DNA from 2 places in the Citrobacter sp. LJND-P06 genome. Region 1 is predicted to be linked to the other one. Evidence: predicted binding sites of a transcription regulator. Region 1 holds the regulator's gene; the other holds the start of a gene.

Region 1 (3,419 bases):
CAACTTGTTGAACAGATCCTGTCGGGCAGGCAGACGCGGCCCGACCGCCGCCAGACGCTGACGGGCGAAATGCATTCGTGCCACACGCGCCAGTTTTTGGGCAATAATTTTGTCGGTTCCGTGCTCGTCAGCCATCCGTCGTAAGGAAACAGAAGGCGAGAAACGGACAAAACTGTCGCGCCCCAGCCAGGAAACGGCAAAGAATTTCTGTACGCCATTCAGCATACGCAGAGGGGGATTTACCTCACCCTTTTCACGCCCCGGAGAGCGGCCGAACATCACCGATACCGGCACCATCTGTACATCCAGATCTGGATTACTGCGGTGAAGGTCGAGGTAATTGTGAAAGAGTTTGATCGACTCTTCTTTCGGCGTGTAATAGGTGAATACGCGCGGGCCGCCGTGAATAAACACATAACGCGGCAGCAGAGTTCCGTCTATCTCCAGCGGCTCTAACGGGTCGGGGAGATCGTGCGCCAGGCATTGGGCGCGCAATGTCAGCAAGTCCGCTTTTGAGTTGTACGGTAAAACGTACATAATGGGACGAGATGTATCGAGCCCCAATTCCGGAGCGGGTTCCGCTGGAATAGACTTGCTTTTTACCAGTACGGTTAATGGTAAATTCAGTAATTTGTAGTAAATTCGTGGCCAGCCAGACATAAACGATGTAAAGCCTCTGGTTAATAATGCAAATGCGCTGCAAGGATATCAGAAAGTCTAGCGAATTTCTGGTGTATCCCGTCATACTTCGCGCCGCTGTAACCCGAATTTTGTGGGTTAATCATATAATGTCATTGACGCTGATAACGCAAAAAGGTTCTTTTGATGGCCAATAATACCACTGGATTTACCCGAATCATTAAAGCTGCTGGTTATTCATGGAAAGGTTTTCGTGCTGCATGGATTCATGAAGCGGCATTTCGTCAGGAAAGTGTTGCTGTGCTGTTGGGCGTGGCGATTGCCTGCTGGCTGGATGTGGATGCCATCACGCGCGTTTTGTTGATTGGTTCTGTCATGCTGGTGATGATCGTGGAAATCCTCAATAGCGCGATTGAAGCGGTGGTTGACCGCGTTGGCTCTGAACACCATGAGCTTTCCGGGCGGGCGAAAGATATGGGGTCAGCGGCAGTATTACTGTCGATTTTTGTCGCGATGATCACCTGGGGAATCCTGCTGTGGTCGCATTTTAGATAAGGCTTCCATAATCCGATAAATCTCTTGTTTTTTGTGCTGTTTGTGGTTCCAAAATCGCCTTTAACTGTATATACTCACAGCATAACTGTATATACACCCAGGGGGCGGAATGAAAGCGTTAACGGCCAGGCAGCAAGAGGTGTTCGATCTTATTCGGGATCACATCAGCCAGACAGGCATGCCACCGACGCGTGCGGAGATCGCGCAGCGTTTGGGGTTCCGTTCCCCAAATGCGGCTGAAGAACACCTGAAAGCGCTGGCACGTAAAGGTGTCCTGGAGATTGTCTCCGGCGCCTCTCGCGGTATCCGCCTGCTGGTGGAAGAAGAAGAGGGGCTGCCTTTAGTCGGTCGCGTGGCGGCAGGGGAACCCCTTCTGGCACAGCAGCATATTGAAGGCCACTATCAGGTCGACCCATCGCTGTTTAAACCTAATGCCGATTTCTTGCTGCGCGTCAGCGGTATGTCGATGAAAGACATTGGGATTATGGACGGTGATTTGCTGGCGGTACACAAAACTCAGGACGTGCGTAACGGCCAGGTGGTGGTAGCGCGTATTGACGATGAAGTCACGGTAAAACGCCTGAAAAAACAGGGCAATAAAATCGAACTTCTGCCAGAAAATAGTGAGTTCAAACCGATTGTGGTTGACCTGCGCGAGCAAAACTTCACGATTGAAGGGCTGGCTGTCGGTGTCATCCGTAACGGTGAGTGGTTGTAATTCTCTCCAGGCCGGATTAGACGTTTACGCTGTTATCCGGCGACATGCCCGGTGGCGCTACGCTTACCGGGCCTGGAAAAAACGCCTGGATAGGGCATTTACGCCATCATCTGACGATCTAACTTCTTTTTTATCACTCCTTCTCAGGCTTTCCCGCATGCCTTTCTTTACCTCTTCCGACAAAGCACTCTGGTGTCTCGCATTACCGATGATCTTCTCCAATATCACCGTTCCCTTGCTGGGACTGGTCGATACTGCGGTGATTGGGCATCTGGACAGCCCTGTGTATCTGGGCGGCGTTGCTGTGGGCGCAACGGCAACCAGTTTTCTTTTCATGTTGTTGCTTTTCTTACGCATGAGCACCACCGGGCTGACGGCTCAGGCATTTGGCGCCAAAAACCCCCAGGCGCTGGCGCGTGCGCTGGTGCAGCCACTGATTCTGGCGCTGGGGGCGGGCACCTTAATCGCGCTGTTCCGCACGCCAATCATCGATCTTGCATTGCATATCGTCGGTGGAAATGAAGCCGTGCTGGTACAGGCGCGGCGTTTTCTGGAGATCCGCTGGCTGAGCGCCCCGGCATCGCTGGCGAATCTGGTGCTGCTGGGCTGGCTGCTGGGCGTTCAGTATGCCCGTGCGCCGGTGATCCTGCTGGTTGTCGGCAACATTCTCAATATTGTGCTCGATCTGTGGCTGGTGATGGGCTTGCATATGAACGTGCAGGGCGCAGCGCTGGCGACGGTGATTGCTGAGTATGCCACGTTGTTGCTTGGGCTGTTGATGGTGCGCAAAGTGCTTAGATTGCGCGGCGTGTCATCCATGATGCTGAAACAGGCCTGGCGGGGGAATTTCCGCCGTTTGCTGGCGCTTAACCGGGATATCATGCTGCGTTCGTTGTTGCTGCAACTGTGCTTTGGCGCGATCACGGTTCTCGGGGCGCGACTGGGCAGCGATATCATTGCGGTGAATGCTGTTCTGATGACCCTGCTGACCTTTACCGCCTATGCCCTTGATGGATTTGCTTATGCAGTCGAAGCACATTCCGGGCAGGCGTATGGCGCCCGTGACGGCAGTCAGTTGCTGGATGTCTGGCGTGCGGCATGTCGACAGTCAGGGATTGTGGCGCTGCTGTTTGCTCTCGTTTATGCCCTGGCGGGCGAACACATCATCGCGTTGCTGACGTCGTTGCCACAAATTCAGCTTTTAGCCGATCGCTACCTTATCTGGCAGGTGGTGTTGCCGTTAATCGGTGTCTGGTGTTATTTGCTGGATGGCATGTTTATCGGGGCCACGCGTGCGGCGGAAATGCGCAACAGCATGGCCGTTGCGGCGCTGGGATTTGCACTCACGCTGTGTGCATTACCCTGGCTGGGCAATCATGGACTGTGGCTGGCGTTAGCCGTTTTTCTGGCGCTCCGTGGACTCTCGCTGGCCTGGATCTGGCGGCGTCACTGGCGACACGGAACCTGGTTTTCCCAAGCTTGATGGTTAAAAATTCCGAATATCAAA
Region 2 (3,419 bases), 240 kb from region 1:
TCCGTGAAAACTTCGCGGTCAGGTCGCCCGTACCGCCCGCCAGATCCAGAACGGTCTGCCCACGTCGAACGCCGCTACAATCAATGGTGAAGCGCTTCCACAAACGATGAATGCCAAATGACATTAAGTCATTCATGACGTCGTATTTTGACGCCACAGAATGAAAAACGTGGGCCACCATCTCAGCTTTCTGCTCTTTAGCGACGGTCTGAAAGCCAAAGTGCGTCGTTTCTTGTGAATCTTCCACCATCTCAGTGCCTGCTCATCAATAAAATGTTCGAGAAGTGTAACAGATTGGGGCAATTTGCCCTACCCTTCTACTGGGTTCAACTACCCCGAATGGGCTAGCGTGATTGCTGCTTTCCTCCCTCATCATCAGGGTAAGCAGCGTCCTGTGCCTGCTCTGGAACAGAGCGTAAACGGTACTCTTCATCCTGCGTCGTGGCTTGTTCAACCAAATCCGGATTGATTTCGCGTTTAATTTCCACCCCCAACCCGCGAAACGCCTCCGCCTGGGCCAGCACGTTTCCACGGCCTGAGGCGAGTTTTTTCATCGCCTGCCGATAGTTGTCCTGCGCCTTATCCAGGCTCTGACCAATGGACGACATATCATCGACAAACAACCGCATTTTGTCATAGAGCTTGCTGGCCCGATCGGCAATTTGCTGGGCATTACGGCTTTGATGTTCATAGCGCCACAAGTTGGCGATTGTGCGTAGCGCCACCAACAGGGTTGTTGGGCTTACCAGCATAATATTATTTTTAAGCGCCTCGGTAATCAGTTCGGGCTGTTTGTCCAACGCCAGCAGAAAAGCGGGTTCAACAGGGATAAACATCAGGACATAGTCCAGCGAGCGCAACCCTGGCAACTGTTGATAATCCTTACGCCCCAGCAAACGGATATGATTGCGTACCGACGCAATGTGTTCCTGCATCGCACTTTCGCGGGTGTAATCATCTTGTGCGTTAAAATAGCGCTCGTAAGCCACCAGCGTCATTTTGGCGTCAATCACGACGTCTTTGCCCTGCGGTAGACGCACAATCACATCTGGCTGCATCCGGGAACGGGCATCGTTCTCAATGCTCACCTGCGTTTCGTATTCATAACCTTCACGCAGACCCGATGCCTCCAGCACGCGTGTCAACACCACTTCTCCCCAGTTACCCTGGGTTTTGTTGTCACCTTTGAGCGCACGCGTCAGGTTGACCGCTTCCTGCGCCATCTGTGCATTCAACTGTTGGAGGTTGCGAATTTCATGCGCCAGAGTGTGGCGTTCACGCGCTTCCTGACCAAAGCTGTCTTGCACCTGACGCCGAAAGCCATCCAACTGTTCGCGCAGTGGCGTCAGCAGGCCGTTAAGGCTCTGGCGGTTTTGCTCATCGACCCGACGGTTACTTTGCTCAAATATCCGGTTTGCCAGGTTTTCGAACTGCTCGCTCAGACGCTGTTCGCTGTTGATCATCTGGCGGATTTTGTCTTCTGCATGCTGCTGTGTCGCTTCCATGCGGGTGGTGACTTCACGCAGGTCAGCTTCCAGGGAGGTATTAATACTCCGCAGACTACGTAACTCATTGTTGAGAAGCTCACATTCATCGCGCCAGTGATCGCTCTGAGCAAGCTGCTGTTTTGTCGCACTTAAATCCGCGACCAGCTCTTCGCGCTCGGCAAATTGTTCGGCTTTCTGTTGCGCATGCTGGTAGCTGGCCATCAACCAGCCAATCGCAATGCCCACCAATGCGATAACCGCATAAACAATGATTGAGATATCCACAACGCCTCCTGCATAAACGACGTAAGCCTGATGGAACAGACTTTACCCGCACAAAATAGAATTGTGCTGTATAAACGTCCAGTTTAAAAGGAGTTTCCTGCGAGGCGCTACGCAAATCTCAATCAGGATCGCGCTTGCGAGAGTCCGTAGCTGTCTGACAACATTACGTGCTGGCCCGAACGATCAGTTGTACGGGCAGGAGAATATCTTCTGTTGCTGGCCGCAATGTCTCTCACTCTGACCATCATCTGCATTCCTCCCGTCCTCTTTTGTACTGACGGCATTATTTTGTCTGTAACGTCTGTTTTGTCATAGCGTTACGTCCGCGCCGCGTACTCCTTCGCTGTTTACTAAAAAAGAGAATTAAACGCCATCGTAAGCGCAACTATGAGCAGTAACAGCCAATCATTGCCCTTAAGTGAAGCCAATCACAAAAACAAAACACCAAAAAACAAAGCGTTTACTAAACAAATTACAGGGGAATATGATTACTTAGATAGCTAATTATTTCATTGGTAAATAAAATGAATCTCGAAAATGTTGACTATGAACAGACAGTGACGGGCCTGAATGAAGGGGTGGGGAAATGAACATTCAACCCCAGTTTATGCGTTTTCCTGATGATTTCTGGTGGGGAAGCGCCTGGTCTGCTGAGCAGGCTGAAGGACGGGGTAACACGGGCAAAGGCCGCACCCAGTGGGATATGTCATGGGATAAATATCCACACCGTTTTTACCAGGGTATAAACACCGATATCACTACCGATTTCTTCCACCGATATGTCGATGATATTGAGTTGATGAAACAGACCGGGCACAACTCGTTTCGTCTGTCGATCTCCTGGGCCAGGCTGTTCCCTGAAGGCACCGGAGAGGTTTGTCAGGATGCCGTCGCGTTTTATCGGGCAATGTTAAGCGAAATGAACGCAAAGGGGATCAAGCCTTTTGCGAATCTCTACCATTTTGATATGCCGGAAGCGATGATGCAGTCAGGCGGATGGGAAAACCGCGCTGTTGTGGCTGCGTATGTGCATTTCTGCGATACGTGTTTTCAGGAATTTGGCGATCTTGTTTTTCACTGGTTTACCTTCAACGAACCTCTTGGCCCCGTACTGGGCGGGTATATGGAAGATTTCCACTACCCGAATGTCATCGATTTCAAACGCGGTGTTCAGGTAGGATTCAACACCATTCTGGCGAGCGCGCTGGCCGTTAAAGCGTTTAAACGGCATCAGTTAACAAGCAAAGTGGGCATCATCCTTAATCTCAGCCCGACGTATCCGCGAAGCGAACATCCCAGGGACGTAGAAGCCGCAGAATACGCCGATCTGTTTTACAACCGTAGTTTTCTCGACCCTTCAGTCAAAGGCATCTTCCCACCTAAACTGGTTGATGCTCTGCGCGTCCACGATCTTATGCCTGAATACACTGAACAGGATTTATGCGACATTCGCGAAAACACCGTTCAGATATTGGGTCTTAATTATTACGAACCCCGCAGAGTCAAGGCTCGAACGTCAGCCTTCAGTCCCGACGCCCCTTTTATGCCTGAATGGTATTTTGAAAGTTATGTCCTGCCGGGCAGGAAATTTAATCCACATCGCGGATGGGAAATTTACGAGCAAGGTATTTACGATTTGTGCGTCGA

The links. Region 1 encodes LexA, which represses DNA repair genes until DNA is damaged. Its sites were predicted from a motif close to TNCTGTATGTACATACAGNA; they were not measured.
Region 2: the regulator LexA is predicted to act here: its motif matches at 1,837-1,856, upstream of rmuC (DNA recombination protein RmuC).

What each region holds. Positions count from the first base shown of each region.
Region 1 covers NZ_CP187317.1:4,288,306-4,291,724, reverse strand. Annotated here, with positions in the region: gene plsB (glycerol-3-phosphate 1-O-acyltransferase PlsB) at 1-660, opposite strand, end outside; gene ACO7SM_RS20250 (diacylglycerol kinase) at 826-1,194, shown strand; gene lexA (transcriptional repressor LexA) at 1,304-1,912, shown strand; gene dinF (MATE family efflux transporter DinF) at 2,070-3,395, shown strand.
Region 2 covers NZ_CP187317.1:4,532,348-4,535,766, forward strand. Annotated here, with positions in the region: gene ubiE (bifunctional demethylmenaquinone methyltransferase/2-methoxy-6-polyprenyl-1,4-benzoquinol methylase UbiE) at 1-250, opposite strand, end outside; gene rmuC (DNA recombination protein RmuC) at 345-1,772, opposite strand; gene ACO7SM_RS21340 (glycoside hydrolase family 1 protein) at 2,359-3,419, shown strand, end outside.